3 regions of the Nicoliella spurrieriana genome follow, and region 1 is predicted to be linked to each of the others. Evidence: riboswitches for the same ligand, from Rfam matches in the RefSeq annotation. Region 1 holds a riboswitch; each other region holds the start of a gene.
What was found. A riboswitch is a leader RNA that binds a small molecule or an ion and turns the genes downstream of it on or off. The one in region 1 is predicted to bind thiamine pyrophosphate.

Region 1 (5,287 bases):
CCATTTGATTCAATAATCCACTAGTTGGATTGAAAACAAATAGGAAGAAAATGGCTGAAACGGACACCGAAACCCCCATCGTTGAGGAAAAGATGGTTCTAAAGAACTGAATGCCCCTTAATTTTTGGTTGGCAAAAACCGCTAATGCTAACCCCATCACGATTGTTAATACCATCACTCCAATCACGTAAACAAATGTGGATGCCAGACTTGATAAAAATGATCCTGATTTCAAAATTGAAATATAGTTATTCAGGCCCACAAAAACAGTGGTTTGCCCAAAATTATTAGTAAGAAAGAAACTCATATACAGGGTCTTTAACATCGGATAAAACACAAACACACTTAACAATAAAAGGGATGGTCCCAAAAATAAAATGGCATATAGGGTATCACTGTGGCGCTTTGATTTACCATGCGCATCCTCGGTGGTTAACACCTTAGAATCGTTTAATTGATTTTCCTCAAATGACTTAAGCATTTACAAGGGCCCCCTTATTCACGCTAACTAGACTACGGTCATCAGAATCGAAAATAAAGTATTCATCTGCACCTTCAATTTGAATAAATTGTTGCGGTCGGATATCCACCTGACCGTTTAACACAACTCTAATTTCTTGTTGATTGTTCAAAATAGCTTCGACCATTGTCCGATCACCTAATTGAGAAACGTTAACTACTTGAGCATTTCCATTATTAACATCACTTTTGATTTGGACTTGATTAGGGCGCACCCCAATTTTATAATTATGTCCATCAATCAACGAGCTATCGGTTTCCATAATGAAATCATCATTTACTTTTAACCGCCCATTTTCAAACACCGCACTAATTAAATTAATTTGTGGAGTGCCAAAAAAAGATGCCACAAATTCATTTCTTGGATGTTGGTAAACCCCCAATGGAGTATCAATTTGTTGAACATGGTGATTGTTTAAAACCATTACATGATCTGCCATTGTCATTGCTTCTACTTGATCATGGGTAACATAAATAACAGTTAACCCTAGTTTACGTTGTAACTCCTTAAGCTCAATTCTCATCTTAGCCCTTAGTTGAGCATCCAGATTGGATAATGGTTCATCCATTAAACAAATTTTTGATTCATTAGCAATTGCTCTTGCTAAGGCCACCCGTTGTCTTTGACCACCAGATAGATCCTTTGGCTTTCGATCCTTATAATCAGTTAAATTCACTAAGGCCAGTGCCCTTGTTACCCGCTCTTTAATCATTTCCTTAGGTTGTTTACGGGCTTTAAGGCCAAATGCAACGTTATCAAATACCGATAAAAATGGATATAATGCATAACTTTGAAATACCATTGATAATTTACGTTCCTGTGGCGCTAAATCATTTGCCACATTTTCGTTTAAGTATAGTTTCCCTGAAGTAATTGGGATAATTCCAGCAATCATTCTAAGGAGGGTACTCTTCCCACAACCAGATGGCCCGACAATTGCAAAAAATTCATTATCCTCAATGTGGGCTGAAACATTCTCTAATACCGGGGTATCGGAACCTTCATATTTTTTAACCAAATGCTTTAATTGAATTGACAATCTTCTCACCTATCCTTATGGAATTAGAATTATTAGTCGCAAACTTTTCTTAACAATTTAAAGAATATCATTTGAATTTATTAAACCTGTAAAGCAAACGTATTTTTTATGTAAAAATAATTCCTTAAAAAGCCCATTTTAAAGCGATTATGTAAATTTAATGTAAATTGAAATGCATCTATATAAAAAATGCTTTGCATTAGCAAAGCATTTTAGGTATCACTATTTAGTTAAAAAGTAGCGCTGGGCCCGTTTGAACTGATCAACTTGGGTTAACTTTAGTAATAGCAAATAAGCAATCACCGAACCAATAATAGCGCCTCCGAAGAAGCGTGGTGTAAAAACAAACCAAAATAGCTGACTATGCGTTCCGGTATATAAAACCATTACCGGATAGGATGCTAATGAACCAATTAACCCGGTTCCAATAATCTCACCAATGATTGGCATCCACACCACGCTTTTTAACCGATACAATATTCCAGCAAGCAATGCACCGAATACCGCACCGGTAAACGCTAATGGGGGGATCCCTAATAATAACATTCGCATTAAAGCACAAACGATTGCCATCACTACCGCATACGTGGGACCCATCAAAACCGCCGCAATTACGTTCATCACACTAGACATTGGGGCCATCCCCTCAATTCTAAAAATTGGTGATAATAAAAAATCTAGCGCAATCATAATTGCTAATATGACCACTCTTTGTACTTGTCCTTGCCTTCCCATTTTAAAACCTCCAGTTACTATTAACGTAATAATAATGGGGGGCATAAACTAAAAAATCTCCATCTAAAAAGACAGAGATTTAAAATGTTGATTTTAAAATTAATCCCTACCGCCAGCATTACCTGGATCAGGTTAGTGGGTATCATCTCAGCCATTCAGCACCCCATTAATATTAGATTTAATTTTCAATGCTATTTAATGATAACTGAACGGATAAGAATAGTCAAAATAGAATTATCTCACAACATGATATTCGATTTGTCTTAACACCTCAGTCATGTCATCTGGATGATTAACGAAATCATAGCGATTCCCATTAATTTTCATCTTTGGACTTTCACGATAGCTGTTATACCAACTTTGATACGCCCGCTGCAATCGTTTATAGTAATCTAGGCGCTTGGGATTATGATCGACCTGTTCAAACGCCCTTCCCCGTGCTTTAATGTGTTCCAATTGATGGTCAATATCAATGTCAATAAACACCAGTAAATCAGGTTTCTTTTTATAACTATCTTTGGGTCTTTCTTGCATCATGTTATTTAAAAGGCTCTCATAAACCTTTCGTTCGGTCTTATTAATATTGCCCAATTGATAGTTAACGTTAGTAAAGACCGCATCCTCATAAATAGATCGATCTAAAACGTTATTCGGATGCGCCTGTGCTTTTTGAATCAACTCCAAGCGTTTATTCAAAAGATAAATTTGCAGTAAAAAGCAATATTGTTTAGGATTCTGGTAGAATTTTGGCAAAATGGGGTTGCTATCCACCGGCTCCAAAATTGCATTCGTTCCCAAATGTTCTGCTAACTTTGTCGCTAGTAACGTTTTACCAGCGCCAATTGTTCCAGCCATCGTAATCATTTTACATCCCTCCCCATTCTAAAAATTAATGAAAAGAACCATTCAAAAAGCGTTTATCATTATCCGAAAATTGTCTAAAGTCAATCGGCAGCTGACAATTATGATTTAAGGCTTTTAAAATTAACCCCAGGTTCATTAAATCATAATCGTCAATTTCATGAAGTGGCACTAACCTCGTTAAAGTTAGCTTTCGACTAATCTCAATATAAAAATTGTAACAATGATCATAAACATCATTAACCACAATTAATCGATAACGCGTATTTGGAATGCGCTTAAACCAAGGGGTTAAGCGTTTAAAAATTAAGTTTGCATGCTGTGTTACTTCCTGTGCATCCATATGCTAATCAAATCACAGTCCCTTTAACCATTATTTTAAGTAATTAACGGCAATATCGAAGTATAGTTTTATAAATCGATAGTAAGAATCCAAATCAATCCATTCATTGGCCTGGTGAGCGGTATTATTACCAGGTCCCAGAACTACTAATTCTAAATTAGGATTCGCCTTTTTGTATTGTGATCCATCAGTTCCCATTGAAATTTGCATTAATGGTAAATCCAATGGTTCATGTAAATCATGCATCGCTTGTTTGCGAGCTACATTTACAATTGTAGAATTGGCCCCGCTTTTCACCGGATCACCACTAAATTCAACCGTTAGCTTTAATTGAAATCCTGGCTTTTGATTAAACTGAGCAATCAAATGCTTTAGCTGATCCACGATATTATCATTCGGTAATTGTGGAATCGTTCTAACCATTACCTCCTGGTAAGCATAATCAGGAATACTATTCACCTGTTTACCACCTACGAAGATATCAGGGGTATAAATCGTTGGTCCTAATTCTGGGTCGGTTTCAGTAAAGCCATTAAATAATTGGTGCTCAGCTACCCGATATTCAAACAACTTATCAATTGCACTAATTCCGAGCTTGGGGGTAGAACTATGCGCAGCCCGTCCAAACGCCTCGATCTTATAGATCAACGCTCCCTTATGTGCGTTTACAATAAAATGTTGATTTTTTAAATCAGAATTTGCAGCTGTCGTTACATTCTCAGCATCCGTATTATTGCCACCACTATTAAAATATGCATTAATATCCTTGGTTTGGACCCCGGTTGGTTCACCCACAATCATTGAATCTAAATCATCCACAAATCCACGGCTACTTAATAAATGGGCACCTCCCTGGGTCAGTTCCTCTGAAATCGTTGCGATGAACCGTAACGTCCCGTTTAGCTTCAGATTGGATTCAGCAAGCTCGATTATTGCAATCACTTGAGCTGCTAACCCACTTTTCATGTCAGTTGCCCCACGACCGTAAAGATTACCATCCTTAACGGTGGCGTAAAAGGGTGGTGTTTGCCAGTCATCATTGTTCCCCTGATGAACCGTATCTTCATGCCCAGCAAATGCTAATTTAGGATGGGCGCCATTGCCAATTTCAGCAATTAGATTCATCCGTCCTGGAAATTGATTAACAATTTTACTTTCAATTCCATGCTTAGCAAATAACTGCTTTAAATAGTAAGCAACTGCTCCCTCATTATCAGCCACGGTGTTAATATTGACCAAATCTTCAAAAATTGATAATTGTTCTTTTTTATCCACTTTAATCCACCCCGAAAATTAAATGATCACCATTCATAACTAGATTTAAAATGAATCCATTTTAATTAGTTAGCTAATATTTTATTACTGTAAGAATAAATGTCAATTCTAGTGCATCAAAAAAGGGTGCTAACACAATCGTTAGCACCCTTGGGGATTAAGTTAAATCAATTATTAGTATACAAAAGGAATGTAAATTTAATGTAAATAAATCGTAAAAAAAACATTATTAAGTTAACAATTAGAATCTCAATTAGCATTAATGGTTAATTTTAGTTCGTTTGACTAACAAAAAATTACAACTAGCAATAATTGCCGTTGCAATAAACACACCCCGATAACCGCCAAATAAGACTACGCTCGAACCAATCATCGGCCCCGAAACGTTTCCAGCAGCTTGAAAACTTTGATTCCAACTAAACACTTGGCTAATGCGATCCCTTGGACTATTTTTAGCTAACATTGCCTGTACCATTGGTAACAACGCGGCATCTGATATCCCCACCATCAACCG
Region 2 (5,287 bases), on a different replicon from region 1:
ATGGCTGAATATCGTGGACTTAAAAGATATTTTATCTCTTTTATAATTATTCACATAGCATATCAGAATCTCTCATTCTTAATAAATCCATCAGTCAATTGATTGATGGATTTATTTTTATACTAGTGGTTCGAAACGGTCTAACCGTCCAAATATTACAAATTGTCACAAACAATCGGCATGGATTATACTAATCACAGTTATGAATTAGTTATGAATTCTATTTTAAAATGGCGGTGAATATTCATGAAACGATGGGGATTGATCACGACCCTAATGGCAGCGACAGTGTGTTGGTGTGGCTTGACACATCAGCATGCTTCAGCAGCCCAGCAATACTATGCTAATTTCAATCAAAATTCAGTGGCAAATCCGCCCGAGTTACAATCGGGAAACGGGTTAACGCCCACGAATCAACCGGCCACGACGGTGGGCAGCATCCCACCGACCGTGGTCTATAACGGCAAGTTCAATCAGACCCAATACCAGATGGACCAGCAAAACCCCAGTCACAGCTACACCGATCAACAGGGGACGACGACCTTTAATACCGACTACTACCTCCCGAACGGCTTCCACGTTGATTCGCGGGAGTACGGCAATTACCAAAGCAGTGCCCAGATCGGTGATAATATGTATTTTGTTGAATCATTAGGCGACAAGGTCAAGCAGGGGGCGATTGCGAAGTACAATACGACCGACTTGACGAACCTAGGGGTCCTGGGTGGCAACGGTGACGGGCGTGATTTAATTTGGAAGGCATATACATATACCTCCCCATACACGGCCTATGGGCAAGCCAACTTAAAGCTGGCTGCTAACTACCAATCGGTGTTAAACGATGCGCAAAACAGCGATAATGACTCGCAAAATGCGGTCCAGAATGCAAGTGCGCAGGTGGCTAGTGACCAACAGGATAATCAGGCGTACCAAGCCGCGTTGCAAAAGATTACGAATGCTGCTGACCAATATGCTGCTAAGGTCCAATCAGCATTGGTCAAGCAACGCCTGTTCAATGCGAAGATTACGAAGCGGCTCGCGGCTAGTAACTACGTGGCCTACTTTAACCAGGTCACGGCTACGAGCCTGAAAACCGCCAATCAAGTCACTACCAAGCGCAAGCAGGTGGTCAAACGCTTGCGGAAGGCTAAGCCGGCCCAACGCAAGGCGCTTATGAAGCAGTTAAAGCAACTGACGGGGCGCCAAACACAGCTAAGGGCGACCGTTAAGGCGGCCAAGGTGGCGTTAAAGCAGTTCAATCAGGGGATCGGGAAACGGTATTTGACTGCGACCCAGAACGTGAACGACTCGAACCAGTTGGTCAACCAGGACCAATTAGACGTGCAAACGGCTGAGCAGAACGTGACCCATAACGTGCAGTCGCTAGAGGCCGAACACGCCCAGTATTTGAAATACATGGCAATCGTAGATGCGGCGCAGGTGAGTCCGTTGTTAAATATCGGCCACGGTCAGACGTTGTCGTATAATCCGGTCACGCAGAACCTCTATTTGGTCCAAGACGATACGCTGGCCAATCTGCCGGCGGGCGGGACGAATACGATTACCGAAATCAATCCGACCACGTTGCAGCCGATTAAGCAGTTCAACTTCCCGTTGATCAATGGAAATGCAAATTACAGCATTAATACGCTGACCTTTGATACGGCCGGGAACGCCTACTTTGGCCGCAAGGAGTCGGTCGTTGAAGCCGGGCAGAAGAGTTTTTCGACCTACCAGATCTACAAGGGGACGCTGAATGAAACCACCGGGGCGGCCAATTTTAGCGCCGTACCGCAAAACATTAACTGGGGTGGGTATAGTAACCAAAACCTTGATTATGATGCATATAACAACCGGATGTACATTGTTTCTGATAATATCATCACCTCGGTCCCATTAGACAAGCTGGTGGCGGGGACGCTCCAGCCAAGTGACGTGCACTACATGTCGTTTGGGATTAACCGTGAATTTGAGGACCTGTCGTTTGATGCGCAGGGGTACGGGTACCTACTGACGCTGTGGAGTCCGGAAGTGATGAAGTCACAGGCGCCGTTGGATTAAATGAATAAAAGCGTGGTTAATTTTACATTGACCACGTTTTTATTTTGGAATGAAAAATCAAGGGGGGCTTTTAGGTTGGCTACTTACTATGCTATACTCAGGTTACTTAATTAACTGCAAGGGGAGCCGTTTGGCTGAGAGTAGGTCCGTCCTTAACCCTTATGAACCTGATCTGGTTAGTACCAGCGTAGGAATGCAGCGACTTTGATTTTAAATGGAAACTTTTTCAATTTGCGGTGGTGAATTGGGTTCTCAGTTTAATTAAGCCAAATTGCTTAATTTAAGGAGAGATGTTTTCATGGAAAATGATCAAGCAACCACTGATTTGTCCACCAATGACTTAAAATGGGGACAAACATTTCTTGCTAGTATTCAACATATTTTTGTTTCAAACGTGTGGTTAGACCCGATTTTTGTTGCGTCCACTGCGGGGCTATCACTAACACTATCCACTAACTTAGTGAATGCAATTTTTATTGCATCTGGGTTGGTGACCATTATTCAAGCGACCAAATTAGTACGACTTCCAATCGTTCAGGGGCCCTCTGCAGCTTTTGATGCATTGATGATCAATGCGGGAAAGACGGGGACCCTGCCAGCTGCAGGCGGATCGATTTTACTGAGTGCTATTTTGGCGTTTTTTTTAGCAATTACGGGATTATTGGGGAAGCTGACCAAGTGGTTAACGCCCGCAATTACCGGGACCATTATTTTTCTTGTGGGGATTTCACTAGCCAGCTTCACGTTAGAAGAATTTTTGGGCGGGAATCCGACTGCTGCAAGCTTTGCTGCCCCTAAGACACTGTTAGTAGCGATTGTCACCGCTGCCATTGTGGTGGGGCTCTCCATCTTTGGCCGGGGCTTTTGGCACCGCTATTCATTCTTGATTGCGCTTGTGGTGGGGGATGGATTGGCCTTTGCGACTGGGATGATCGACCTCTCGGGACTGGCGCATAAGCCCCTCTTTGGGTTCCCACAATTATTGCCGTACGGAATGTTACGGTTCAACTGGACGTTATTTATTACCTTCTTCATTGCCTATTGTGTGGCAATCATCGAAGCCATTGGGGTGTATGAGGCCTCGGCGGATGTGACCAAGACTAAAATTGACCAAAAGCGAATTGAAAAGGGGATTGCTGGTGAAGCAGCGGGTTCGATTCTTTCTTCAATGATCGGTGGGTTCCCAACAACGGCCTTTGCTCAAAACCTTGGGGTAATGAAGCTGACCGGGATTCATTCACGCAAGCCAATCCTATTGGCTGGGAGCTTGTTATTAGTGTTCGGCTTTATTCCTAAATTAGGGGCCTTTCTATCACTAACCCCGGCACCAGTAATTGGTGGAATGTTCTTACCAGCCGCAGCAACGCTGATCACGACTGGCTTTGCGATTTTAAAACGGGCTGAGAGTAACGATACGAATAATTTGATCATTGGGTTATCGATTATGTTGGCAATCGGCATCCCTGCCTATGCGACTAATTATTCGGGGGCACTGAGACCACTATTAACGAATAACATTTTGCTTGGGGCAATTGCTTCCGTATTACTACACATTTTGTTAGTGGCAGTGCCTAAAGCGTTTCAACGGCGGGAGGTCAATCATGAATCAAATTAAAAATGATGTCTTAACATTTATTCAACAGCATCCAGCAATTGGGACTCCTAATGACGACCAAGACTTTAATCAGCTTGCGTTAAAAATTTTTAAATATCAGTTTGAGCATAACTTACCATTTAAAAGCTATGCGAAGCACCAGCGCAAAACACCGCTGTTGGTACATGACTGGACTCAAATTCCGTTGATGCCGATTCGGGGGTATAAATACCTGTCGTTATCCGCTACTCCGATTACTCCTGATGAGCCGGTATTTATGTCCAGTGGGACCACGGATCCGACCCACCGGAGCCGGAATTATCATCCGACGTTTGAGACCTGGGATGCCTCGATGAAGGGGCCGTTCAAGCAATTTGTGATGCCCGATCGAGACCGGATGCGCATCATCGGATTATTTCCGGGGGCAGATGTGAATCCACACTCCTCGCTGTCAAGATACGTTAGTAAGGCACTGGCGTTCTTTGGTGATGATCAGAGCCACATTTACGTTAATGAGCACGCCATGGACTTTTCCAGCATCGTCGGCGCCTTGCAAACAGCGATTAAGCAGAACGAGCCGGTAATGTTATTGGGGGCTAGTTTCTCGTACGTGCACCTATTGGACTACCTAAGGCAACACGACCTGCACTTTCAGTTGCCCGCTGCGAGTCGCATCTTTGATACCGGGGGCTTTAAGGGCCAATCCCGGGAATTGGGCTTGAATGACTTATTACAACAGCTTAGTGCAACGTTTGGGGTCGCACGGGACCACCATATTAATATGTATGGGATGACCGAGGTTTGTTCGCAGTGTTACGACCGCAATCTTTTTGATATGGCTCACCATCAGCCCGTTCATGATACTAAGTTGGCTCCCGCCTGGGTCCGGATTCGGATTCTAGACCCAGACACCTTGGCGCCAGTTCAGGCTGGACAAACGGGCTTAATTGCCTACTATGACCTGACTAATTGGAATTCATGTGTGGGGATTTTAACTGAAGATCTGGGGGTGCAATCTGCTGCTGGGTTTAAATTACTGGGGCGGATTAAGGGGGCCGAGGCCAAGGGCTGTTCAATTGCGATTGATCAACTATTGACTGCGACTAACGCCAGGGGGCAAAAGTAATGCCAGCAACCATTAAAATCATCCCGCTTGATATCTTTAAATTACCGGATTCAATTAGCGTTCAATCATTTCGGTATCAATCAGTCACGGTGGGGACCACGGTGTATTCACTCCGGTATCCGGTAATCGATGCGGATGCGATTGCCCACACCGCCCGCTTAATTGAAGCCCACCAACAAAGCGATTTAGCCAAACGCACCGTTGCTGAAATCATTGACGTGATCGACCGCGCCATTCAGCTCTGGACGCAGCCCCAATATCCACAGCGTTGCCTAGCAATGCAGTTGATTCCAGTATTGACTGGGTATAATGCTGAAACAGTTGCATTAGAAATGAAGCGCTTTGTGCGGGTCTTTCGGAAGAAGGAACTCCTGCGGTTCGTGGATACGGAGCTAGACCAGCCCGGGATTTTGGATCAATTTCATCCACAGAAAATTGGAAGTAGCACCAAGGCGTTTGGCCCGAACGGGATTTTCCACGTTTTCTCAGGGAATATTCCGGGGTTG
Region 3 (5,287 bases), on a different replicon from region 1:
TTGCGATGTCCAAATACTACCCTAAGGAACCAGTATCTGCCGATGCATTGATTGAGGCCCGAATCCCACGGTTGAACTTTGCAACCACGCAAAGTGAAATTATTCGGGGGTTGATCGATAATCACATTGTCCAACCCGCAACGTTTAGCGATGCTAATGGCAACCCCATTCCACTCAATGCAATTAAAATCGATCCCGATACGGATCAAGTCATCACTGATGATGGCAGCGTCGGAAGTGGCTTGTATGTCTTTAGTACCCTAACGGAAGGTGTCCACTGGCTAACGACCGTCTTTCCAATGGTGGGCAGCGATGACAACCACCAAAGTGCTGAACAAATCAGCCGCCGGATCCTAGCAATTGCTCCGGATGCTAACAATTTAATGTAATCAAAAAGACGCTGTCGATATTAAATCGACAACGTCTTTTTGATAGGGTCAATCCACCGGATTAGTGGTAGTAAATAAACGAGTGGTCTGGGACTCTGATGATAACGTAATAACTTGCCCGATGCCCCACTCGCATCCCCAAGCCATTGACTAAGCCTGGTCTATACTTTGCATTAATGGTTTCGATCCAAGCTTTTTGGTACTTTTGATCTAACGATTTCATTCGATTGAAATTGGAATGATAGGTTTCCATTGGGTACGCCACTTTGTCATTTCCAGCAACGATGATCGACTCGTTGCTGGGAACTCGATACCGTTCTCCCTTTGTCAGGTAGGTATAATCATGCTTTGCTAAGCGATTCTTAGAATCGTAAACGTTCACGTAGTATGACTGGCGCCCGTTCGTGTCCAACACGATCGGCTTATAATTTTTCATAATTGAAACGTTACTGACAGCTCTACTTGGGTTCAAATAGACGCTGCCCATCAAAACGAGTGCAACTAACAAAAACGTTCCCTGCCCAATTAAAATCATCAAATGATGCTGTTTCGATTTACCATCTTGATTTAACAAAGCCCGTCGGTTTCGCTTTTTAATGGAGATGATCATCCAAATCAAATCGATTAAGATTACAATCCACATTAAAAGCCCAATCAAATTCCAGGCTGATGCCATAAGCAAGCTCCTTTAAAATAAAATAATACAACTGACCTCTTGCCCTATTGTACCTGGTTAATCAACAGATAACAAATTTTGCTATTTGGATAGCCACTGATCAATCGCATCGTATCCATCAACCGGCTCGGTTCCCATGATGGCATCGATGGGGTCGGTGCCTGCTTGCTGGGTAAGCATCACTACCGCTTGGTCGGGGAGTTCTAATTCAGTGCTCAACTGGTCGATTGCATTAGCATAGGATGCCTCAAATGCGGTAATCCAAAGCAAATGCTCGGATGCAACCGCCACTAAGCGCCCGTTAAAATGACTGTTAAAGGTCTGCGCTAGCGTTTGTAAGTCGCCATTAGCAAAGTAAAGACTCATTTGATACACCGTATCACCAACGAGGGTTAAATCACTCATCTGATAAAGCGATGGGTAAATTTGACTGAACGCTTGTGCAGCTGAATTGTCATCGTGAGCATCGGTATAGGCATTCATTTTTCCGGAAAGCACGACGTAGGCGGTGTTAAAATCGCGCTGGCCCTGCAACCACTGTAACGCATCCGTCCAAGTGTCATAATCAATGGGGATGTCCCCGGTCACGACCCGGTCGTTCACCGTTTGGGCACCCCCTTCACAAATCAGGGTTACCGGAGCCTGAATTCCCCGCAAAATTTGAATCAATTTGGCATACGGCAACACCGTCATAAAGCCCATCTGCACTCCTTGGGTGGCGAGTGCTGCTAATTGCTGATTCAATCGTGATTTATCAAGCTGGTCCGTTGCGGACAAAAACCCGTGGTCCAGGTCAGCTAAGAGTAACTTCTTCATCCAATTCATCCCCTCAAAATAAAAACCCACGATTAAAGTCGTGAGTTTGGTTTGGTATCATTATATCATTTTTGCAACTAGCTTGCTGTCCAATGATTATTCATTATAAATGGATGAATTCTTGTAAATATAGCGCATTAAGTCGCGTTGATCACTAAATTCGTATGGGTCATTGATCGTAACCGTGATGATTCGGTGCTTCCCAGGTAGTTGGCCGGTCCCGACAAAGCATAGTCCAGCAGCAGGGGTATATCCGGTCTTTAGCCCATCGACGTATAATTTAGGATCATAGAACGTCCGCCCCTTCAATAAATTATTATAATTATAGAGGTTTTGTCCAGCTACCTTAGCCGTGCCCAGCTTCGCATCATTGACTACCTGTGGATAATAGGTCAAGAGGTGTTGGGCAATTACAGCAAGCGCCTTGGCACTTACCATGTTCCCGGCAGTAGCCCCGCCGGTATACTTATAGCCATAGTGAACTAAATCGTTATTTTCTAAGCCGGATGCGGAGTTAAAGGTCGCATTCAGGTCCCATGCTTGGGCCTGTTTATTCATCATATCAATAAAATTGCCGTTCGAACCAGCGACCCATTGGCCCAGTGCAATCGCAGCATTGTTTGATGATTCAATTAGCGTTGCCCGGTACAATTGCCTTACGGTGTATTTCCGGCCGGCAACGAACTTAAAGCCCCCACCGATATTATTGTTATAACTCATCGAACGGAGTCCGGCATTTGAGGTATCAACGACTTGGTTCCAGCCGTTCGTCTCCTGGGCCTTTCTGACCACTAGGTAGAGGGTCATCAACTTCGCTATCGATGCCACCTTCATTTTTTTATTCGCATTCTTAGCGTAAATTACCTGCCCGTTAGTCGCATCGATTGCCATTGCAGCGGCGGCATGCTTCATTTTATAATTACCAGGAACAATGTTGTTCGTGGTAATCCCGGAAGCCCCATCATCATAATCGTAATTATAATTGTATGCGGCACTGGCACTAAACGTCTGGGGGGATACCGTTCCAAAGAACGAATTCACGGCTGGCGCCAACCCCACTCCAGCGGTGGTGGTCATTACAATCACCAGTTTCGTCAGATTCTTTTTTAAATTCATTTTATCAACCCTTCTTTTTATTACGGAAATCATAGTATTAACTTAACATCTTAGCAAATGATTAACAATTCATTTATGGCAAATGTAAACTAAGTGTTATCTAAGCATTTCGTTTGTAACATTTGACCTTGCATTTCATTTTAGATTACGTTACACTAATCAAGTTAAATAGATATAGAGATGTTTGGGGTGCTATTCGGCTGAGATAATACCCATTGAACCTGATCCAGTTAGTACTGGTGGAGGAAAACGTTTTCATTGATCAATGGTGTACATATCTAGGGGGACCCTCGTTTTGAGGGCCCCTTTTTCTATCTATTTAACCATGATCATTTATCTATTTTATTTGAAAGGAAGGATTTTCCATGTCCAAAAAATGGAGTCTTAGAAACATTATTTTAATTGCATTAATTGCCATCGTGTGTGGGGTCATCTTCTGGTTGACCAGTTTTATCTATAACGCCCTCACCTTAATTTTAACCCCAATCGGGTTAGCACCGGCCGCCAATGATATTTCATTGGGACTTTGGATCGTTGCTGGACCGCTTGCCGGGGCCATCTTTAAGATGCCCGGGGTCGCAATCTTCTCAGAAGTGGCCGGGGCAGTCGTTGAAATGTTCCTCGGTGACCAATGGGGCGTCATGAACGTGGTTTCCGGATTAATTCAAGGGGCCGGGGCCGAATTAGGGTTTGCCGTGACCGGCTACAAAAAGTACGGCCACTTCCAATTGTTCTTAGGGAGTCTGTTTACCACCATCATCACGTTTATCTGGGATTGGTTCAGAAACGGTTACAATGCCTATGGCATCGGGATGGTCATTATCTTGTTCATCATTCGCTTCATTTCGGTCTGGGTCTTCAGTGACCCCGTTTCAATGGCCATCACCAAGTTGTTGAAGCGTAGCCACGCAATTACAGCATAATCATCAAATGACTAAATAGGGATAAAGCACTTATGGAGCCTTGCTGATAAGTGCTTTATTTTTAACTAATAGAGAGGAAGTTATTAATGGCAGCCGTTACCGTCAGTCATTTTACGTTCACCTACCAAAATAGTGCCCACCCCGTCTTAGCCGACGTCAACCTAACCTTTACGGATGCGCACATCAGCCTGATTGCCGGACCGTCTGGAACCGGTAAGTCAACCCTTTTAAAATCAATTGCGGGACTCTATCCTGAATTTGCCAATGGTGAGTACACCGGTACGATTAAGATCGGTCCGAAGCCATTAGCTGAGATTCAGCCGACCGCTTTAAGTGGCGTCGTTTCAATGATGTTTCAAAATCCGAACCAACAATTTACGATGACCACCGTCAACGACGAACTCCAATTTGCTCTCGAAAACCGGCAAGTCGATCCGGAAGTAATCCCAGAACGGATTGATGCCGCCCTTCAATTTGTTAACATTCAAAAATTAAAGCACCGACACCTTAACGCGCTCTCCGGTGGTGAAAAACAAAAGGTGGCCCTTGCCATCATCATCGCAATGGATTCGGATGTCATCTTGTTGGATGAACCGTTCGCCAGCTTGGACCGCACTTCACGAGCCGATCTATTGCACCAGTTAGTCCGGTTACGCGACCAACGGGGCAAAACGATTATTTTAGTTGATCATGACCTGTCCGGGTACCAAGACGTCGTTGATGACTTCTTTTACTTAGAAGCCCACCAGTACCAAATTCAAAAGTTAACTAATGCCCAGGTCGAGCAACTATTGGTCCCGTTCGATCATGCTGATTTAAAGGCGGTCAAATTAGCACTGCCGACCCCAAATGAGCAGGCTGCATTGAACTTAACCGACTGTGAAATAAAGCAGGGGCAAGCCACGTTACTAAGGGCCCCTCAATTTCAATTTTACGCCCATCGGGTGACCCTGATTACCGGTGAGAACGGGATTGGAAAGTCAACGCTGTTCAAAGCAATGACCCGCTTATTTAAATACCAGGGATTAATTGCATACCACGGTCAAGATATTCAAAAGCTCCGTAAGAAAAAGTACCTTGCCAACGTTGCCCTCGTTTTTCAAGATGCTGAAATGCAATTTATTGACATTACGATGGAAGAAGAGCTCGCCCTATCGGTTAAAAACGCAAGTAACCATCATTACACGCAAGATGATATCAACGCAATGCTAACGGCCTTACACCTTGACGGGCACGAACAACAGGTGGTCTACACGCTTAGCGAGGGGCAAAAAAAGAAGCTCCAAATTATTGAAATGTTGATCATGGGGACCGATGTCTTATTAATGGACGAACCGTTCAAGGGCCTCGATATCAATTCATTAGCA

Region 2: linked by a shared signal. The riboswitch ahead of MOO44_RS04635 (uracil-xanthine permease family protein) and the one ahead of thiW (energy coupling factor transporter S component ThiW) in region 1 are both predicted to bind thiamine pyrophosphate.
Region 3: linked by a shared signal. The riboswitch ahead of MOO44_RS05025 (ECF transporter S component) and the one ahead of thiW (energy coupling factor transporter S component ThiW) in region 1 are both predicted to bind thiamine pyrophosphate.

The regions. Positions count from the first base shown of each region.
Region 1 is NZ_CP093360.1:18,203-23,489, forward strand. Features, by position in the region: gene MOO44_RS00100 (carbohydrate ABC transporter permease) at 1-481, opposite strand, end outside; gene MOO44_RS00105 (ABC transporter ATP-binding protein) at 474-1,559, opposite strand; gene thiW (energy coupling factor transporter S component ThiW) at 1,782-2,294, opposite strand; TPP riboswitch at 2,381-2,470, opposite strand; gene MOO44_RS00115 (deoxynucleoside kinase) at 2,529-3,158, opposite strand; gene MOO44_RS00120 (acetyl-CoA carboxylase) at 3,184-3,498, opposite strand; gene MOO44_RS00125 (M20/M25/M40 family metallo-hydrolase) at 3,529-4,773, opposite strand; gene MOO44_RS00130 (MFS transporter) at 5,033-5,287, opposite strand, start outside.
Region 2 is NZ_CP093361.1:808,786-814,072, forward strand. Features, by position in the region: gene MOO44_RS04630 (hypothetical protein) at 247-2,061, shown strand; TPP riboswitch at 2,171-2,272, shown strand; gene MOO44_RS04635 (uracil-xanthine permease family protein) at 2,360-3,676, shown strand; gene MOO44_RS04640 (LuxE/PaaK family acyltransferase) at 3,663-4,781, shown strand; gene MOO44_RS04645 (acyl-CoA reductase) at 4,781-5,287, shown strand, end outside.
Region 3 is NZ_CP093361.1:908,900-914,186, reverse strand. Features, by position in the region: gene MOO44_RS05045 (FAD/NAD(P)-binding protein) at 1-389, shown strand, start outside; gene MOO44_RS05040 (LVIS_2131 family protein) at 451-1,065, opposite strand; gene MOO44_RS05035 (HAD hydrolase family protein) at 1,147-1,881, opposite strand; gene MOO44_RS05030 (serine hydrolase) at 1,978-2,997, opposite strand; TPP riboswitch at 3,173-3,262, shown strand; gene MOO44_RS05025 (ECF transporter S component) at 3,363-3,920, shown strand; gene MOO44_RS05020 (ABC transporter ATP-binding protein) at 4,007-5,287, shown strand, end outside.